4 regions of the Pseudomonas sp. G2-4 genome follow, and region 2 is predicted to be linked to each of the others. Evidence: predicted binding sites of a transcription regulator. Region 2 holds the regulator's gene; each other region holds the start of a gene.
What was found. The regulator sigma-54, encoded in region 2, starts transcription at its own class of promoters, with help from an activator protein. The targets are predictions, from matches to a motif close to ANTGGCATNNANNTTGCTNT.

Region 1: QNH97_RS08730 (CmpA/NrtA family ABC transporter substrate-binding protein) is a predicted target of sigma-54. The motif match lies at 4,486-4,505, and genes of this name have one in related genera.
Region 3: glnA (type I glutamate--ammonia ligase) is a predicted target of sigma-54. The motif match lies at 3,826-3,845, and genes of this name have one in related genera.
Region 4: QNH97_RS20135 (circularly permuted type 2 ATP-grasp protein) is a predicted target of sigma-54. The motif match lies at 1,098-1,117, and genes of this name have one in related genera.

Annotation. Positions count from the first base shown of each region.
Region 1 covers NZ_CP125957.1:1,957,552-1,962,701, forward strand. Annotated here, with positions in the region: gene QNH97_RS08715 (bifunctional protein-serine/threonine kinase/phosphatase) at 1-885, opposite strand, end outside; gene QNH97_RS08720 (nitrate/nitrite transporter) at 895-2,106, opposite strand; gene QNH97_RS08725 (ANTAR domain-containing response regulator) at 2,552-3,127, opposite strand; gene QNH97_RS08730 (CmpA/NrtA family ABC transporter substrate-binding protein) at 3,142-4,353, opposite strand; gene QNH97_RS08735 (helix-turn-helix domain-containing protein) at 4,593-5,150, shown strand, end outside.
Region 2 covers NZ_CP125957.1:978,395-983,544, reverse strand. Annotated here, with positions in the region: gene lptB (LPS export ABC transporter ATP-binding protein) at 1-511, shown strand, start outside; gene QNH97_RS04195 (RNA polymerase factor sigma-54) at 676-2,169, shown strand; gene hpf (ribosome hibernation-promoting factor, HPF/YfiA family) at 2,246-2,554, shown strand; gene ptsN (PTS IIA-like nitrogen regulatory protein PtsN) at 2,567-3,031, shown strand; gene rapZ (RNase adapter RapZ) at 3,034-3,891, shown strand; gene QNH97_RS04175 (HPr family phosphocarrier protein) at 3,907-4,182, shown strand; gene QNH97_RS04170 (ZIP family metal transporter) at 4,351-5,150, opposite strand, start outside.
Region 3 covers NZ_CP125957.1:314,399-319,548, forward strand. Annotated here, with positions in the region: gene glnL (nitrogen regulation protein NR(II)) at 1-60, opposite strand, end outside; gene QNH97_RS01450 (DUF4124 domain-containing protein) at 292-912, opposite strand; gene QNH97_RS01455 (DUF4124 domain-containing protein) at 909-1,427, opposite strand; gene QNH97_RS01460 (chorismate mutase) at 1,647-2,204, opposite strand; gene glnA (type I glutamate--ammonia ligase) at 2,325-3,731, opposite strand; gene thiI (tRNA uracil 4-sulfurtransferase ThiI) at 4,060-5,150, shown strand, end outside.
Region 4 covers NZ_CP125957.1:4,639,170-4,644,319, reverse strand. Annotated here, with positions in the region: gene QNH97_RS20145 (hypothetical protein) at 1-173, shown strand, start outside; gene QNH97_RS20140 (ribonuclease E inhibitor RraB) at 378-719, shown strand; gene QNH97_RS20135 (circularly permuted type 2 ATP-grasp protein) at 1,149-2,558, shown strand; gene QNH97_RS20130 (alpha-E domain-containing protein) at 2,569-3,519, shown strand; gene QNH97_RS20125 (transglutaminase family protein) at 3,516-4,319, shown strand; gene QNH97_RS20120 (c-type cytochrome) at 4,461-5,150, opposite strand, start outside.

The DNA of each region.
Region 1 (5,150 bases), 980 kb from region 2:
TAGATGTCCCGGCAAGGTTTTCAGCAACCAGGGTTGGCCCTGACCGTCGAGTACACGGTAGAGCAACGATTGCTGGCTCTGGCCGAGCAGGTTTTCGATCTGCCAGCCTTCGAACACTTGGCTGGATTTCAATGCCGGAGGAAGGGGCCATTGCTGCAACTGGATCAACGCATCGCCGATGCTTGCTTCGCCCAATGCGTCGACCCGCACCAACAAGGCGCTGGCGTTATCCTGGCTGCCGGCCAGGTGCGCGGCGTTGACCAGGGTTTGGGCGGCGAGGTCCAGGTCCGGTTGGTCCCGCAGAATGCCAGCGATGGCCGTATCGCCCAGGACCGCCCAGACGCCGTCGCTGAGCAGCACGAAGGTTTCGTCGGTGCGCAGTTCGCCGTCAAGGAAATCCAGGATCAGGTGTTGATCCAGCCCCAGGGCACGCTTGAGCACATGCTGCATGCCCTGTTGTTCCCAGACGTGGTCTTCGCTGACCCGTTGCAGGTGCTCGGCGTGCCAGCGGTAGACCCGGCAATCGCCGACGTGGGCCAGGGTGAAGCGCCGGCCCCGCAGGACCAGGGCACTGACGGTGGTGAGCAGCGGTTGCCCGCCACCGTTGGCCTGCAGCCAGCGATTCTGCGCCAGCAACAGTCGGTCCAGTGCTTGGGCCACGCCCCAGGTTTGCGGCGTGGAGTAATAGTCCAGGGCCAGGGCCTGCAAGGTCGAACGGGCGGCCAGCCCGCCATCGGCGCATTGGCTCACGCCGTCGGCGATGGCGAACAGGTAGCCCTTGCTGGCAGCCAGGGCCGGGGCCGGGGTGACCAGGCGCAGGGCGTCCTGGTTTTCCTCCCGCGGGCCGATGGCACTGGCTTCGGCGAAACTCAGTTGCAGGCTCATGGGGGCTGGTTATACCCGCGCCGCAGTGACGGCGGCCGAGCCCCAGGTGGTCCTCCAGCGACGCTTGACGCCGTACAGGCCGAACCAGGCCAGCACGCCGAGGCTGGCGAACAACCACAGCGCCAGTTGATAGCTGCCGGTGCTTTGCTTGATCGCACCCATGCCCGCGGCGAGGGCAAAGCCACCGATGCCGCCGGCCATGCCGATCAGCCCGGTCATCACGCCGATTTCGCGACGGAAGCGTTGGGGCACCAGTTGGAACACCGCGCCGTTGCCCGCACCCAAACCAAGCATGGTGCAAACGAACAGGGCCAGGGCCGCATAGGAGCTTGGCAGGTTGAAACCCACCGCCGCGATGCAGACCGCTGCGACGGTGTACATGCCCAGCAACGTGCGGATGCCGCCGAAACGATCCGCCAGGGCGCCGCCCAATGGCCGCATCAGGCTGCCACCGAAGACGCAGGCGGCGGTGTAGTAGCCGGCGGTCACCGGGCTCAGGCCATATTGGTCGTTGAAGTAGCCGGGCAGGGCGCTGGCCAGGCCGATGAAGCCGCCGAAGGTCACGCTGTAGAAGAACATGAACCACCAGCTGTCACGGTCGCCCAGGGCCTTGAGGTAGTCGGCCATGGATTTGGCTTTCGGCCGCTCGGGAGCGTTCTTGGCCAGCCAGGCGAAGAGCACCAGGGTCAGCACCAGCGGGATCAGGGCGAAGCCGAACACGTTGGTCCAGCCGAACGCCACCGCCATGACCGGTGCGATCAACGCGGCGAGCACGGTGCCCGAGTTACCGGCACCGGCAATGCCCATGGCCTTGCCTTGGTGCTGTGGCGGATACCACTGGGACGCCAGCGGAAGGGCCACGGCGAACGACGCGCCGGCCACGCCCAGGAACAGGCCCAGCAACAGGGCTTGCTCGTAGCTGTGGATGCCGAGTTTCCAGGCGCAGAACAGCGCACCGATCACAATTACCTGGCCCGCCATGCCGGCGGTTTTTGGCGAAATCCGATCGGCCAGCAGGCCCATGAACAAACGCAGCACGGCACCGGCCAGGATCGGCGTCGCCACCATCAGGCCGCGTTGCTGGGTGGTCAGGTGCAGGTCGGCGGAGATCTGTACCGCCAGTGGACCGAGCAGGTACCAGACCATGAAACTCAGGTCGAAGTAGAGGAAGGCCGCGAACAGAGTCGGGGTGTGGCCGGATTTCCAGAAGCTTGAATTCATCGCGCACCTCAGCTGTAAAAGTCTCGAGAAATGAGTCAGTGCTTTGAGCAGTGCGCCGCCTGTGGTCGCACCACCGGCCCCGAAGAGCCAAAACAAAAAAACGCCGCAACCCGGATTGCCAGAGAGGCAAGGAGGGTATGCGACGTCTTTGTCGTAGGTGGGGCAACCGCCGTTGGTTACCTGTGGGATTACTTAAGCGAGATCTGTGCCAACAGCGGGGATCGGTGTGAGGGCTATCGCGAGCAGGCTCGCTCCCACAATGGATCTTCAGGGGCCGCAGAACCTGTGGGAGCGAGCTTGCTCGCGATGACGGTGGGTCAGTCGATATTGATGTTGGACGTTAGATGGCTATCGCGAGCAGGCTCGCTCCCACAATGATCCGCAGTGGCCGCAGAGCCTGTGGGAGCCTGCTCGCGATGGAACCAGGCCAGGCGCTACAAGGCCTTCAGCCGAGCAACTCATTCATTGCGATGATCTGTTCCGCCACCTGGATCAGCTTCTGTTGGCGGCTCATGGCCTGGCGGCGCATCAGGGTGTAGGCCTGTTCTTCATTGCAGTCCTTCATCTTCATCAGCATGCCCTTGGCCAGTTCGATGCGCTTGCGCTCGGCCAGTTGCTGGTCACGGGCCAGGAGCTGGGCGCGCAGGGCCTGGTCGCTTTCGAAGCGGGCCATGGCCACGTCGAGGATCGGTTGCAGGCGTGCGGCGTGGATGCCTTCGACGATGTAGGCGCTGACGCCCGACTTGATCGCCTGGCGCATGACATCCGGGTCGTGCTCGTCGGTAAACATGACGATCGGTCGGGGCTGGTCGCGACTGACCAGCACCACTTGCTCCATGACATCGCGTCCGGGTGACTCGGTATCGATCAGGATCACGTCCGGACGCACCGTTTCGACGCGCGCCGGCAGGTCGATGGTCAATCCGGATTCATCGATGACTTCGAATCCGGCTTCAATCAGGGCGGCTTTGAGGCGACCGACTTTTTTCGCGGTGTCGTTGATCAGCAGGATACGCAGCATGGTCGAGGCTCCTGTCAGCGGCTGGCGAAAAGGGGAGCCGCATCGCTCAATGCGTGCAGTTTGAAGCTACGGGCATATTTGGCCGGGTCCGAACCGTCCCAGGTGGTGCCGTCGATCAACTGGCTGCTGCGCATGTCCTCGGGTGGTGACGCGATGTCCAGTGCTCCAGAGGCTTCACGGTACAGTTTGAGCTGCTGGACGTCCCGAGCCACGACCAGGTAATCCGGGTCTTCGCGCAACAGGCCCCAGCGGCGGAACTGGGTCATGAACCACATGCCGTCGGACAAATACGGCAGGTTTACCTCGCCATTGCCGTGGAAGCGCATGGCGTGGGGATCCTGCCAACTGTTGCCCAAGCCATCGGCGTAGATCCCCAGCAACCGGGGCTCAATGCAGTCCAGTGGTGCGTCGAGGTATTCAGGTGCGCTCAACAGTTGCGCGGTGCTGCGACGGTTTTCGCTGCTTTGTTCGATGAAGCGGCTGGCTTCGAGGATCGCCATCACCAGGGCCCGGGCGGTATTGGGGTACTGCTCGACGAATGCGCGGGTGCAGCCCAGGACTTTTTCCGGGTGATCGGGCCAGATGGTCTGGGTGGTCGCCAGGGTGAACCCCAGGTTCTGCTTCACTGCGCTGGCGCACCAAGGCTCGCCGACGCAAAAGCCGTCGATACGCCCGGCTTGCAGGTGCGCGATCATTTGTGGCGGTGGCACCACCACGCTGTCGACATCCGACAACGGATGGATGCCCTGGGCGGCGAGCCAGTAATAGAGCCACATGGCGTGGGTGCCGGTGGGGAAGGTCTGGGCGAAGGTCAGTTTCGGGCGAGTTTGGTGCACATGCTGTTCCAGTGCCTCAGGACTGGTCACGCCTTGGGCCTGCAAACCATGGGACAGGTTGATGCTCTGGCCATTCTGGTTCAGGCCCATCAGCACGGCCATGTCGGTCGGTGCGACACCGCCGATGCCCAAGTGCACGGCGTAGATCAAGCCGTACAGGCTGTGGGCGGCATCGATTTCACCGCTGACCAGCTTGTCCCGCAGGTTGGCCCAGGACGTCTGGCGCTTGAGGTTCAGGGTCAGGCCGTAGGGTTGGGCGAAGCCCTGGGTGGCGGCCACCACGACTGGGGCGCAGTCACTCAAGGCCATGAAGCCCAGGTTGATCGCGCTCTTTTCCGGGGCATCGCTGCCATTGACCCAAGCCAGGGGGTTGGCTGGAACTTCATTCATCGCGCATCACCTTCCACGTAAAAAAAGCGCCGTACCCAGCGCTGCCAGGGCAGGGCCGGATGACGACGCCGTTGTCCTTTAAATCAGTGTGGCACTCATCCGCCATTGGCATGGGCACCGATGAACGAAAAGGGTGCAAGGCATATGCCAGCGTGCTCCATCAGCTTCCCATCAAGATTCCCATCGCGGTGTCTTTCATCCTGTCGACCTTCCAACGCCACGTAGCAAAGGGGAACGGTGTGCAGGACCAATCATTTCGCTCCACGGCATTTCCTGAGCTGCGCGAGCGCGTGCTGCACCTGCGTGTTGGTCAAAGTCCAGTGCATCTGGAGGCCGCACGGTCGGGTCTCAGCTATTGCCTGCCGGCCGGTTGGGAAGGGCTGGTGGTACTGAGCGATTCACTGCGCTTCAGCGGTGGCGAGCGACACGTATTGCCGGTGTGTGAAGCGTCGCTGGTGAAGTTGCAAGCGTTTCTCGATATGAGCGATGCCTTCGCCGAGCAACAGGTCGACGTTGCACCGTGGGCGCTGTTGCCGGTGGCGGAGCAAGTCGTTCGATCCCAGGAACGGCTTGAGCGCTGGTACATCGGCCAGGCGATGAGCGGTGCCGGGATCTATCACGCTGTCGCCAACCTGCTGCGTCACCAGGAGAGTTACGGGCTCGTGCGGTTTCTGCTGGAACAAGGCACCCACAGCGAAAAACTCAACACGCTGGCCCAGCGCTACGGCGTGTCGGTTTCGCATTTTCGGCGGCTGTGCCAACAGGCCCTGGGTAGCGCGGCCAAACCGGTGCTGCGC
Region 2 (5,150 bases):
GCATGGCCGGGCAAAGGCCGGCATCGGCTATCTGCCACAGGAAGCATCGATCTTCCGCAAGCTGTCGGTGGCCGACAACATCATGGCCATCCTCGAAACCCGCAAGGAGCTCGACAAGGCCGGCCGCCGCCAGGAACTGGAAAGCCTCTTGCAGGAATTCCATATCAGCCATATTCGCGACAACCTGGGCATGAGCCTGTCCGGCGGCGAACGTCGTCGCGTGGAAATTGCCCGCGCCCTGGCCACCTCGCCGAAATTTATCCTGCTCGACGAACCGTTCGCCGGCGTGGACCCGATTTCGGTGGGTGACATCAAACAGATCATCCACCACCTCAAGGCCAAGGGGATCGGCGTACTGATCACCGACCACAACGTGCGTGAGACATTGGATATCTGCGAAACCGCCTACATCGTCAATGATGGCCAGTTGATTGCTGAGGGTGACTCCGCCACCATCCTGGCCAACGAGCTGGTCAAGGAAGTGTATCTGGGCCATGAGTTCCGCCTGTAAGCGCAAAGTGTCTGGTCAATCGCTCGGGTGCCGCTAATTTTATTATGGCGGTGCCCTAGGCAAACACTTCAGTTTCAGGCATATAATTTGCTTAAGTTTGGCGCTTCGGCGCCCTGTAGTGGATGGCGCATGTGCGCCGGCGAATAAGGTGTTAAGCCCCTGCCATGAAACCATCGCTAGTCTTGAGAATGGGCCAGCAGCTGACGATGACACCTCAGCTGCAACAGGCCATCCGCCTGCTCCAATTGTCGACCCTGGACCTGCAACAGGAAATCCAGGAGGCCCTGGAGTCCAATCCGATGCTCGAACGCCAGGAAGAAGGCGACGACTTCGACAACACCGATCCGCTGGCCGACAACGTCGAGCAGAAAACCAATACCGAAATCCCGGAACCCTCCTACCAGGAAGCCGCCCCGACGGTGGATAACCTTGAGGATGGTGAATGGAACGAACGCATCCCCAACGACCTGCCCGTGGACACCGCCTGGGAAGACGTCTACCAGACCAGCGCCAGCAACCTTCCGAGCAGCGATGACGACGAGTGGGACTTCACCACCCGCACCTCCGTCGGCGAGAGCCTGCAAAGCCACCTGCTGTGGCAGCTGAACCTGGCGCCGATGTCCGATACCGATCGCCTGATCGCAGTGACCTTGATCGATTGCATCAACAATCAGGGCTACCTGGACGAGACCCTCGAGGAAATCCTCGAAGCCTTCGACCCCGAGCTGGACATCGAGCTGGACGAGATCGAAGCCGTCCTGCACCGCATCCAGCAATTCGAACCGGCCGGCATCGGCGCCCGCAACCTGGGCGAATGCCTGCTGCTGCAACTGCGCCAGTTATCCGCCAAGACGCCCTGGCTGGCCGAAGCCAAGCGACTGGTCACCGACTACATCGATCTGCTGGGCGGGCGCGACTACAGCCAACTGATGCGCCGCATGAAACTCAAGGAAGATGAGCTGCGCCAGGTGATCGAACTGGTCCAAAGTCTCAACCCGCGCCCTGGCTCGCAGATCGAGTCCACCGAACCCGAATACGTGGTCCCTGACGTGATCGTGCGCAAACACAACGATCGCTGGCTGGTGGAACTCAACCAGGAGTCAGTGCCCAAGCTGCGGGTCAACGCCCAGTACGCCGGGTTCGTCAGGCGCGCCGACACCAGCGCCGACAACACTTTCATGCGCAACCAGTTGCAGGAAGCGCGCTGGTTCATCAAGAGCCTGCAAAGCCGCAACGAAACCCTGATGAAAGTCGCCACCCAGATCGTCGAGCATCAGCGTGGCTTCCTGGAGTACGGCGACGAAGCGATGAAACCGCTGGTCCTGCATGACATCGCCGAGGCGGTGGGCATGCACGAGTCGACGATTTCCCGGGTAACCACCCAGAAGTTCATGCATACCCCAAGGGGTATCTATGAATTGAAATACTTTTTCTCCAGCCACGTCAGCACCTCCGAAGGCGGCGAATGCTCGTCCACGGCCATCCGCGCGATCATCAAAAAACTGGTGGCGGCGGAAAATCAGAAAAAGCCGTTGAGTGACAGCAAGATCGCTGGTTTACTGGAGGCACAAGGCATTCAGGTGGCCCGCCGTACCGTCGCAAAATATCGCGAATCCCTTGGGATCGCACCTTCGAGCGAACGCAAGCGGTTGATGTAACAGGCCACGCCACAGCGTTCCAGTGGCAGGCATTTCTGCCTGCCGCTTTATGCACTGGCAACGAAGGAGAAGCTGTATGCAAGTCAACATCAGTGGACACCAACTGGAAGTGACCGAACCCCTGCGCACCTATATCGGCGAAAAACTCGACCGATTGGAGAGGCATTTCGACAAGATCACCAATGTGCAAGTCACGATGACCGTCGAGAAGCTGCTGCAGAAAATCGAAGCCACGCTGCATATCCCCGGCGGAGAAGTGGTCGCCAACGCGGAGCATTCAGACATGTATGCCGCGATTGACCTGCTGACCGACAAGCTGGATCGCCAACTTAAAAAGCATAAGGAAAAGACCCAGAGCCTCCTCCAGGGCGCAACCGGTCGTTAACCCCCCCAATCCATGATCCGACTAGAATCCATCCTGACCCCCGGCCGTTCCCAAGTGAACGCGCCGGGCGGCAGTAAAAAGAAAGCCCTCGAACAAATCGCCAACCTGATCCACCGCGAAGTGCCGGATCTGGAAATGCAGGACGTCTTCGAGGCCCTGGTTGCCCGTGAAAAACTCGGTTCCACCGGTTTTGGCAACGGCATCGCCATTCCTCACTGCCGCCTCAAGGGGTGTTCCGCGCCAATCAGCGCGCTGTTGCACCTTGAAGCCGCCATAGATTTCGACGCCATCGACGGCGCACCGGTCGACCTGCTGTTCGTACTGCTGGTTCCGGAAGCGGCCACCGATGCGCACCTTGAGCTGCTGCGCCAGATTGCCAGCATGCTGGACCGCAAGGAAGTGCGCGAAAAACTGCGCAGCGCACCGAGCAACGAAGCCTTGTATCAGGTTGTCGTGGACGAACAGAACGGTCATTAAACATGCGCATGATCATTGTCAGTGGCCGCTCCGGCTCCGGTAAAAGCACGGCGCTCAATGTGCTTGAGGACAGCGGCTACTATTGCATCGATAACCTTCCGGCCGGCCTGCTGCCGGAGCTGGCCGAACGCGCCCTGATCCACACTGAGCTGGCGCAACCGCTGGTGGCGGTGTCCATCGATGCACGCAACCTGCCGAGCCATCTGTCGCGCTTTCCAGAATTGCTCGAGGAAGTACGCAGCCGCCATATCCAATGCGATGTGCTGTACCTCGATGCCGATGAAGAGACACTGCTCAAGCGCTTTTCCGAAACCCGTCGACGCCATCCGCTGAGCAACGCCAGCCGCTCCCTGGCAGAGGCCATCCAGGACGAAAGCCAACTGCTGAGCCCGATTGCCGACTTGGCGGACCTGAAAGTCAACACCACGAACCTGAACCTGTATCAGCTACGCGACACCATCAAGTTGCGCCTGCTGAACCAGCCGGAGCCAGGCACCGCGTTCCTGGTGGAGTCGTTCGGTTTCAAGCGTGGCATGCCGGTGGACGCCGACCTGGTGTTCGACGTGCGCTGCCTGCCCAACCCTTATTGGAAACCGGAATTGCGAGAGCAATCCGGGCTCGACCAGCCGGTGATCGACTACCTGGCCGCCCAGCCGGATGTCGAGGACATGTACCAGGATATCTCCAGCTACCTGCTCAAATGGCTGCCCCGCTTTGCCGCGAGCAACCGTGCCTATGTCACGATTGCCATCGGCTGCACCGGTGGTCACCACCGCTCTGTCTACCTGACCGAACGCCTGGGTCAGCTTCTGCAGCAATCCCTGAAGAACGTCCAGGTTCGCCACCGCGACCTCAGCTAAAGGATTCACATCGCGATGCCTGCTCGGGAAATTGAAATCATCAACAAGCTGGGCTTGCATGCCCGTGCGTCGGCCAAGTTCGTCGGGATTGCGGGTCAATTCAAGGAAACCACCATCCGGGTCGGTCGCACGCCGGAGTCTTTGGTCGACGGTAAAAGCATCATGGCGATGATGATGCTCGCAGCCGGCAAGGGCACCAAGATCCATCTGCAAACTGAAGGTGACCAAGCGCAGGAAGCGATGGATGCCCTGGTGGACCTGATCAACAGATACTTCGACGAAGGCGAATAACCCTGTTTGGTCCGGGGACATGGCTCACACCCGTGGCGAGGGAGCTTGCTCCCGCTCGGCTGCGAAGCAGTCGTCGCTATGTCGCTATATAGCCCGCAAGCAAGAAGGTCTGCTTCGCAGACCAGCGGGAGCAAGCTCCCTCGCCACAAAAGCATTGAAGGCATTGCGTCACGCCAACGCCGTATCCATCACCATCATCAGACAAAACCCCACCAGCAATCCCAGGCTCGCCAGTTTGTCGTGGCCATTGCGGCGCGATTCGGGAATGACCTCATGAGTCACCACCAGCAACATCGCCCCGGCCGCCAGCGCCAGCCCCAGGGGCAGCAGCATCTCGGCAAGGCTGACCAACCAGGCGCACAACAGCGCGAACACTGGCTCGACCAACCCTGACGCGGCGCCAATCAGGAAGGCCTTGATCCGCGACATCCCAGCCGCGGCCAGCACCAGCGCGATCACCAGTCCTTCCGGTACATCCTGCAAGGCGATCCCCATCGCCAGGCTGTCGGCATCGGGCATGCCACCACCCGCCGACACGCCGACAGCCATCCCTTCGGGAATGTTGTGGGCCACGATGGCAAACACGAACAACCAGATCCGCGGCGCGATGACCGGACGTCCGGGCGCCTCTATCAGCCTTGCGGGGCTGGCTGACACTTTGCGGTCCACCAGATACAGCCCGAAGGCCCCTAGCAGGATGCCGAAGCTGATCAGGCCACTGGCTGCCCAAGGCGTGAGTCCCAGCTGTTCGGCCGCGGCAATGCCCGGTACGATCAGCGAAAACGCCGTGGCGGCCAGCATCACGCCGGCACCGAAGCCCAGCAACGAATCGCTCACGGCCTGGGGCATGCGCCGGATAACCAGCACCGGCACGGCCCCCAACGCCGTACCCAAGGCGCAAAGCCCACCGCCCTGCAGCGCACGCAACAGTTTCGGCTCCAGGTCGAGCCACGCCAGGCCCTGAGCCA
Region 3 (5,150 bases), 660 kb from region 2:
GATGGTCGCGGTGGTGAGGTTGTCGAGTAGCAAGCGGTGTAGTGCGTCGCTTATGGTCATCAGGACCTCTTTTGGAGCGTAGCAAGCACGTGTATGACGCGCCGGTACAATGAAAATGCAAAAACCAAACCAAGGCTCCGAAAAGAAGCGTTTAGAGCCTCAAAAAGGCTTTATTCGCCCGTTTGCGTGGCGTTCTGCCAGTTTTTACGGGTACTTTCGAACCAAAATGGGATGAGGCCTGGGTATCCGTGCAAGTTTGCGCACCAATATAGTGCGCTCGCTTGGGCGACGTTAGAAGAACGGCAGGATGCTGCTTTTTTCTTCGGGTTTGTCGGCGAGGGGGCATTCGGGACGCTGGCCGTAATCGGCGGTGATGCAGGGTTTGACGCGGCGTTTCTGCGCCAGGGACATGCGCTGCATGTGGAAGGGCTGGTTGGCAGTGCGTTCGACGACGCGGCCTTGTTCGTCGAGGATTTCCACCGCCAGGTGATGGGTGCCCCGATCGATGTTACTCAAGGCAAACACCGGGCTCGGCCCTGGTGCGCCCGTGGGTTGGCCGTCGAGCAGCAGGCGATAGCGATGGCCTTTTTGCAGCGGGGGTTCGCTGGTGGCGCTGGCGATCAGCTCCCCTGCGGTGCTGCGTATCGTGGCGTCCGGCTCCGGGATCAATAGCCGGAGCATTTCGTAATGGAACAGCGGCTCGGGTGGCGCTTTGGGCGCTGGCGCCGGGGCTGTACTTGAGGGGGGCGACGGCATCCGGTTGCCGGGTGGCAGTTGCACTTTCTTCGCATTGCCGGGGCGCGGCTGATCGGTGAAGACGCGATTGCCTTGGGCATCGATGTAGGTATAGACCTGCGCCATGCCCGGCAGCGCAGTCACCAACAGGCTCAGGGCGAGCAGCCAGCGAATCACGGCTGGTGCACTCGCTGTACGGTGAAGGTCACGGTTTCACTCTGTTGCACGAGATGTTCCCCGTCGATGACTTGCACCGCCAGGCTGTGCTCGCCCCGATCGATGTTCACCAATTGCAGGCGCGGCACGTTGCTCGACTGGCCATAGGGTTGACCGTCCAGCAGCAGCCGGAACAGATGGGGACTTTGCAGGCGTGGTTGCGCCCGAACGCCAACGGTGAACGTGCCGTTATTGGCGCGCAAGGCCTCTTCAGTGGGAATGTCCGTCAACTCCAGCACTTCGTAGGCATCGCGCGATTCTTCCTGGGTCGTGGGAGTCGTGGGCGCGTCCGGGCTGGCTGGAGGCTGGCGTTCGATGCTGTTGAGCGGCGGCAACTCCACCGTTTGGGCCGGTACGCCTTGGGGCGGCTGGTTGCTATAGGCGGTGTTGCCATCGGCGTCGGTGTACTTATAGATCTGCGCCGCGGCAGGCAACGCCAACAGCAGCAACAGCAATGCTGGAAACCCACGACCCATAAAATCGACCGAAAACTAAAAGTGTTGGCTTGCAGCATAGGTCAGGGAGGGCCATTGGCCCAAGTTGTTGCGCGCAACCTTTTATAGAGTTGGGGATGGCGCCGACCCAGTGTGGCAGCGAGCTTGCTCGCGATAGCGGAGTGTCAGTCACAGAAGTGTCGGCTGTACTGGCCCCATCGCGAGCAAGCTCGCTCCCACACTGGATTAGTGTTGTTGGTCTCAGGCTTTTGGCGTTATGCACAGCTCTGCGGTTGCCCGGATCAGGGCGAGCCGGTGCACCGGGTGCTGCTTGTTGCTATGGGTAGCCTGGGCCAACCATTGCGGGCACTGCGGATCGGTGCGGTAGGGGGCGAAGTCGGCCAGTTGCTGCAGCAGGCGCTTTTGCAATCGGTCGAGCTGCGGGCGAATCTGCCCCACCAGGTCCGGGCGGGGGAGGTCCGGGGCCTTGCCTTCCAGGGTCCAGTCGGACAAGTTGATGTATTGCACCAGTTTGTTGGCTTCTATCTGGGCGGCGAAAAACGCTTCCACGGTTTCGCCAGGCAGCTTGTAGGCCGGCGCCTGGGCGACGGCGGCGGCAATGACTTCACGCTCGCGCTGACGGTCTTCTACCGGTTTATGGCTGTCCCATTTGCTCAGCGCCACTTGATCGGCGATGGCCAGGCGTTCGCCAATGGCACTCAGCAACGGGGTAAGGGCGTCGGGGGCAGGGGTTGCTTCGGCGGCGGTGGCCAACAGCGCGGCAGAGAGGGCAAGGCCAAGTTTGAAGCGCAAAGTCATGGGCAGTCTCGTCTTCTAGGGAGGAGCAACGAGCCATCATGCACGCAACCCGCACCCATAAAAAAGGCCTCCCGAAGGAGGCCTCTCTTTATTCACGCCGCGTGTTGCGGCGCTACCGGATCAGCAGCTGTAGTACAGCTCGTATTCCAGTGGGTGTACGAAGGTGCGAACCTTGATTTCTTCTTCGCTTTTCAGTGCGATGTAAGCGTCGATGAAGTCATCGCTGAATACGCCGCCCTTGGTCAGGAACGCACGGCCCTTGTCCAGCTCTTCCAGGGCTTCTTTCAGGCTGCCGCAAACCTGTGGGATTTCCTTGGCCTCTTCAGGCGGCAGGTCATACAGGTTTTTGTCAGCGGCATCGCCAGGGTGGATCTTGTTCTGGATACCGTCCAGGCCGGCCATCATCAGTGCAGCGAAGGCCAGGTACGGGTTGGCAGCCGGATCCGGGAAGCGCGCTTCGATACGGCGGGCTTTCGGGCTGTTCACGTAAGGAATACGGATCGAAGCGGAACGGTTGCGAGCCGAGTAGGCCAGCATGACCGGTGCTTCGAAGCCTGGTACCAGACGCTTGTAGGAGTTGGTCGACGGGTTGGTGAAGCCGTTCAGGGCCTTACCGTGCTTGATGATACCGCCGATGAAGTACAGGGCGGTGTCCGACAGGCCGGCATAGCCTTCGCCAGCGAAGGTGTTCTTGCCGTCTTTGGAGATCGACATGTGAACGTGCATGCCCGAACCGTTATCGCCGTACAGAGGCTTAGGCATGAAGGTCGCGGTACGACCGTATGCATCGGCAACGTTGTGTACGCAGTACTTCAGGGTCTGGACTTCGTCAGCCTTCTTGACCAGCGTGTTGAATTTCACGCCGATTTCGTTCTGGCCGGCAGTTGCCACTTCGTGGTGGTGAACTTCGACGGTCTGGCCCATTTCTTCCAGTGCGTTGCACATGGAGGTACGGATTTCGTGGTCGAAATCGAACGGAGGAACCGGGAAGTACCCGCCTTTGACGCCTGGACGGTGGCCCTTGTTGCCGCCTTCCACGTCCTGGTCGGACATCCAGGAGCCTTGCTCGGAGAAGATCTTGAACATCGAACCGGAGATGTCGGACTTGAATTTGACCGAGTCGAAGATGAAGAACTCAGGCTCAGGACCGAAGAAAGCGGTATCGCCGATACCGGTGGACTTCAGGTATTCCTCGGCGCGGTGGGCGATGGCGCGTGGGTCGCGGTCATAGCCTTGCATGGTGGACGGTTCGATGATGTCGCAGACCAGGATCAGGGTCGGCTCTTCGGTGAACGGGTCCAGGACGGCGGTTTCGTCGTCCGGCATCAGGATCATGTCGGAGGCTTCGATGCCTTTCCAGCCAGAGATGGAGGAGCCGTCGAACATTTTCCCGATTTCAAAGAATTCGTCGTCCAGCGCATCACGGGCCGGCATGGTCACGTGATGTTGAGTACCTTTGGTGTCAGTGAAGCGCAGATCAATCCACTTGACGTCATGATCTTTGATGAGTTGAACCGACTTCGACATATGTCCTCCGGGTGGCTTCGGGCGGGTAGTGGAGTGCCCTTAGATATGGGTGATGCCGGCGCGAATACTCTGCCAAGGCAACCTGCCTCACAAGGGAGCAATTTGCATGCCAGTGCCCCAGCATAGGTTTTTTGCACCAAATCCACGCTTTTGAAGGGCTTAATCAAAGATTGTCAGACAATAACGCACTGCAATGTGGCGCCACTCATCGACAATGATCCGTTTTGGTGCACGCAAAACCATCTGCACATTAACTGGTTAAACCTTGAGCAATTTCCGCTATAATCCGCGCCCCCCTTTTTCGGCTGGCCGTTCGCGCGCTGTTTTCATGAAACTAATCGTAAAAGTCTTCCCCGAGATCACCATCAAGAGCCGCCCGGTACGGATGCGTTTCATCCGCCAGTTGGCCAAAAACATCCGTACCGTGCTCCGTGATCTGGACCCGGTCGTGGTGGTGAACGGCGTGTGGGACAACCTCGAACTGGAAACCCGCGTCAGCGAGCCGAAGATCCTGAAGGAAATCACCGAGCGCCTGAGCTGCATGCCGGGCATCGCGCACTTTCTCCAGGTCGATGAATACCCGCTGGGGGATTTCGACGACATCCTGGCCAAGTGCAAGCTTCATTATGGCGACGCCCTGGCCGGCAAGATTTTTTCGGTGCGCTGCAAGCGTGCCGGCAAGCACCTGTTCAGTTCGATGGACGTGGAGAAGTACGTCGGTAGCCAGTTGCGCCAGCAGTGCGGTGCCGCCGGTATTTCGTTGAAAGACCCGCAGATCGAAGTGCGCATCGAAATTCGCGACCAGCGGCTGTTCGTGATCCACAGCCAGCACAACAGCATCGGCGGTTATCCGCTGGGTTCGCTGGAGCAGACCCTGGTGCTGATGTCCGGCGGCTTCGACTCCACGGTGGCTGCCTACCAGATCATGCGTCGCGGATTGATGAGCCATTTCTGCTTCTTCAACCTCGGTGGGCGCGCCCATGAACTGGGCGTGATGGAAGTGGCGCACTTCATCTGGAAGAAGTACGGCAGCTCCCAACGCGTGTTATTTGTGAGTGTGCCGTTCGAAGAAGTCCTGGGCGAGATTCTCGGCAAAGTCGATAACAGTCATATGGGCGTCATTTTGAAGCGTATGATGTTGCGCGCCGCTTCACGAATTGCCGACCGCCTGCAAATCGACGCGCTGGTGACCGGCGAGGCGATCTCCCAGGTGTCGAGCCAGACGTTGCCGAACCTGTCGGTGATCGACTGCGTGACCGAGAAGCTGGTCTTGCGTCCACTGATCGCCAGCCACAAGCAGGACATCATCGACCAGGCCAACGAGATCGGCACCGCCGATTTCGCCAAGCACATGCCCGAGTACTGCGGGGTCATCTCGGTGAACCCCAAGACCCATGCCAAGCGCGGGCGCGTGGAGCA
Region 4 (5,150 bases), 3.0 Mb from region 2:
ATGACCAGGAGCCCACGATGGAGCAGGCTGCACAATTGATCCGCGAAAAGCTGCTTCCAGTGCCCGCCAAGCTTGACCTCAACGATCTGGAAGGTCGCACCGAAGACCCGACGGTCAAGAACCTCAAATCCCAGCACAGCATCGAAATCATCAGCATTACACCGATTTCATGAACTTCAGTGCCTGGCCCCGCTTGGCAGTGACCCTGACTTGCGGCTACTCTGCAATTGAGATCAGCGAAAGGATCGCGAAGGTCCGGTCTTGTCAGCTACATGCTTGTGTCCCGACGGTCATTTGATGCCGTAACGCAGTGCAACTTACGGGTTGTAGGCACGGGAAGACGGAAAGTCTATCCATCGGTTTGAGGAGGACGTTTCATGAGCACAGCCTATCAAGAAGACATCAGCACCAGTGTGCTTCGCCGCATGAAAGAAGGCGGTTTCGATTTCTCACAATTCCATCCCATCGAGTTCTACGCCATTTTCCCGGATGAGGAGCGGGCGCGCAGGGCGGCAGGTCAGTTTCGGGGTGAGTCATTGAACGCACAAATCAGCGCACGGGACGACGGGGCCTGGTCATTGGAACTGAGCCGGGTGATGTACGCCACCTACGACGACATTGGAGACTTCGAGCAAGACTTCGAGGCAGTTGTCGAGCCCTTGGGCGGCATCATCGAGGGTTGGGGTGTCAAGCAGGAGATTCGGCGCCTGCACGCCTGATACGTCATCTACTGCAACCAGAGTAACGGCTGACCTTTGTGTCGGCCGTTTTCATGTGTGCCCGCCACCGATCGCGAGCAAGCTCGCTCCCACAGGGGATTTGTGTTCACCACAATCCCTTGTGGGAGCGAGCTTGCTCGCGATGACTGTCATACAGCTCCTCCCTTGCCAACTGACCCTCCGCTCTCACTCCCCCAGGTTTTGTACCCAACTGTATCCGCAGCAGGCTACGTCCTTTTTCCGTGTCTATGCTCAGGGTAGCCAAGCCCATGCGTTGCAATGAGGCGGTGCGGCGGTGTGGGGGGTATTGGCTGCACTACAAGGGTGCACGGCCTCTCGCTGGATAATCCAACCCGTTGATCATAAAGCGTTTATGCCGATGGCACGGGCCTTGCGAAGCCGGATGTCAGAGTGACAAGGAGTACGGGCATGATCCGCACCGGTTTTGATGAGATGTACGACGCCGACGGCCAGGTCCGCCCGCATTACCGGGCGTTCGCTCGTTGGCTGGCCGAGACGCCTGACGAGCTTCTGGCCCAACGACGGCGCGAAGCCGATCTGTTGTTTCACCGCGCCGGGATTACATTCACGCTCTACGGTGACGAGCAGGGGACAGAGCGCCTGATCCCTTTTGACACCATCCCACGTAGCATCCCCGCCAGTGAATGGCGAGTCGTCGAACGCGGCTGCATCCAGCGGGTCAAGGCGCTGAACATGTTCCTGGCCGACCTCTACCACGAACAACGCATCATTCGGGCCGGGATTGTTCCGGCCGAGCAGGTGCTGGCCAACGAACAATATCAACTGGCGATGCAAGGGCTTGACCTGCACCGCGACATCTATGCCCACATTTGCGGGGTCGACCTGGTACGCGATGGCGACGGCACCTACTACGTGCTCGAAGACAATCTTCGTACGCCCAGCGGCGTCAGCTACATGCTGGAAGACCGCAAGATGATGATGCGCCTGTTTCCCGAACTGTTCGCTGTCCAACGCATTGCGCCGATTGATCATTATCCCAACCTGCTGCTCGACACCCTGAAAAGCGCCAGCCCGCTGGATGACCCCAGCGTCGTGGTGCTCACCCCGGGGCGTTTCAACAGTGCTTTCTTCGAGCATGCATTCCTGGCCCGGGAGATGGGTGTGGAGTTGGTGGAAGGCGCTGACCTGTTCGTACGCGACGACAAGGTATTCATGCGCACCACCGACGGGCCGAAGGCGGTGGATGTGATCTACCGTCGCCTCGACGATGCGTTCCTCGATCCACTGGCCTTCAACCCGGATTCGATGCTCGGTGTACCGGGGCTGTTGTCGTCTTACCGTTCGGGCAATGTGGTGCTGGCCAATGCCATCGGCACGGGGGTGGCGGACGACAAGTCGGTGTACCCGTTCGTTACCGACATGATCCGTTTCTACCTGGACGAAGAGCCGATCCTGAAGAACGTTCCTACCTGGCAGTGTCGTAATCCCGCCGAGCTTTCCCACGTGCTGGCGAATCTTCCGGATCTGGTCGTCAAGGAAACCCAGGGCTCCGGCGGTTACGGAATGCTGGTGGGACCGGCGGCGACGACGGCGCAGATCGATGCCTTCCGCGAGCGGATCAAGGCCAAGCCACATGCCTATATCGCCCAACCGACGCTGTCGCTTTCGACCTGTCCGACCTTTGTCGAAAATGGCATCGCACCCCGTCACATCGACTTGCGGCCGTTTGTGCTGTCCGGCCGGGAAACCCGTGTGGTGCCTGGCGGCCTGACCCGTGTGGCACTGCGCGAAGGGTCGCTGGTGGTGAACTCATCCCAGGGCGGTGGCACGAAAGACACCTGGGTGGTCGAGGATTGAAGGAGCTGCCATGTTAAGTAGAACCGCCTCGGACCTGTATTGGATGTCGCGCTACCTGGAGCGCGCAGAAAACCTCGCGCGGATGCTCGACGTCAGCTACTCGCTGTCCCTGATGCCCCAGGACGGGCGCGGCGACGGCCTGCACGAACTGGCCATGCCGTTGCTGATCACTGGGACGCTGGACGATTACCGGGAGCGACACGGCGATTTGCATGCCGAGCGATTGCTGCATTTCTTTGCCCTGGACGCCGCCAACCCGGCCAGCATCTACAGCTGCCTCGGTTCCGCACGGGCCAGTGCCCATGCAGTACGTGGGCGAATCACCGCCGACATGTGGGAAAACATCAACGCCACCTGGCTAGAGATTCGCGATATTGCCGAGCAAGGCTTGAGCCGCTACGGCATGAGCCGTTTCTGCGAGTGGGTCAAGGAACGATCCCACCTGTTTCGAGGCGCAACCTACGGCACCATCATGCGTAACGACGCGTTCAGGTTCATTCGCCTGGGGACCTTTATCGAAAGGGCCGACAACACCCTGCGCCTGCTCGACGCCCGCTACGAAATGGCCGGCGACCAGGCCGACACAGTCAGCGACGGCACGGCCCACGCGTATTACCAGTGGAGCGCCTTGTTGCGTGCCTTGTCTTCCTTCGAGGCCTACACCGAGATCTATCGCGACGCCCCGGGTGCCCGCCATGTGGCTGAACTGTTGCTGTTACGCGCCGACGTGCCGCGTTCACTGCGTGCTTGCACCGAAGAGATTGACCAGATTCTCGCGAGCCTGCCGGGCTCCAATGGCCGGCAGGCACAACGCCTGGGCGCGGAAATGGACGCGCGCCTGCGCTACACCGGTATCAACGAAATCCTCGACGGGGGCCTGCATGCCTGGCTCACCGAGTTCATCCCACTGGTCCGCGAACTGGGCAATGCCATTCACAGTTCCTACCTGGAGGTCATATGAGACTCTCAATCAGCCACGAAACGGCCTACCACTACGAAGATCAGGTTCGCGCAAGCATCCAGTACCTGCGACTGACACCCCACGACAGCGAACGCCAGCATGTGCTGAGCTGGCAGCTCGATCTACCCCGGCCAGTGCGAGCGCAGCTGGATCCGTTCGGTAACATCCTTCACGTACTCACCCTGGACGAGCCCCACGAAACGATCATCATCGGCGCCCGCGGGCAGGTGGACATCGATCCGTTGCACGAGGCCGAGCATGAGAGCCAATCGGCATTGCCATTCCTGCGGTTCACGCGGTTGACCGAAGCGGACGAGGCTCTTCGCGCCTTTGCCCAGCAGCAATGCAAGCAGCGCCGCGATCGCACGGCCCTGATCGATTTGATGCATGGGCTGAACCAACACATGACCTACACCCCTGGTGTCACTGAAGTCGAGACCAGCGCGGCCCAGGCTTTTGCCGGGCGTAGTGGGGTGTGCCAGGATCACGCCCATGCATTCCTGGCTTGCGTCCGCAGCCTGGGCGTACCGGCGCGCTACGTATCGGGCTATCTGTTCAGTGACAACAGCGAACACCTGGCCAGCCACGCCTGGGCCGAGGCCTGGCTCGATGGCGCCTGGTACAGCTTCGACGTGACCAACCAACTGGCCCGCCCGGAGCGACACCTGAAACTGGCCGTGGGCCTGGATTACCTGGACGCCTGCCCGGTACGCGGCATGCGCCGTGGCGGCGGTTGTGAGCAGATGCATGCCAAGGTGGTCGTGACACCGGCGCCGGTGATTACCGTGCAAATCCAGTAACTGCCTGGCGAGCGAGATTTTGTGGCGAGGGAGCTTGCTCCCGCTGGGCTGCGCAGCAGCCCTTTAACGAGCTTGCGAGCGCTTCGCACTCGAGCGGGAGCAAGCTCCCTCGCCACAAAAGCGATCTCAGTGGGCCAACGGCTATTTGCGCCCCGCCATATGCTTCAAATACCCCACCAACAAATCCAGCTCCGAGTCCGGCAGCACCGCCTCCGAGAAACCCGGCATCTTGCCCTGGGGCCAGTGACGCAGGCCCTGCGGGTCGCGGATATAACGCTTGAGGAAGTCCCCCGAGAAGTACTCGGTAGGATTGAAGGGGATGTTCAGGTCCGGGCCGAACTGTGCATCACCTGCGCCATTGAGGCGATGACATGCCAGGCAGTTCTTCTGGAACAGCTCGAAGCCTTTATTGATCGGATCGTCCTTGGCCAGCGTGGGCGACGGCAACAGGGCGGGGAAGCGTTCGGCCACTGCTGACAGGCGCTTGATGCTCGCCACTGCGTATGGCCATTGCTCAGGGCTGATATGGCCCGTCTGAGGGTCCGTCCAGACCAGGTAGAAAGGCCCGGCGCTGTTTTTGCCTTCGCCCAGTGACGGCCAAGGTTTGGCAGGGTCTTCAATCGCCAGCCAGGCACGGGCGCCGCTCTTGTTGAGTAAGGGCGCTGCGGGCATCTCGGCGGCAAAACCGTCCAGCGCCACGGCTTGCAGGTGGTCGTCCGGCCGGATGCCGATCAACAACGCTGTCAAAGGCACGGCGCGATAACTCATCGCTTTCTTGTAGGAAACATCTTCAGCGATCTGGATCGTTCGAGCTTCAGGATGCTTGAGCAA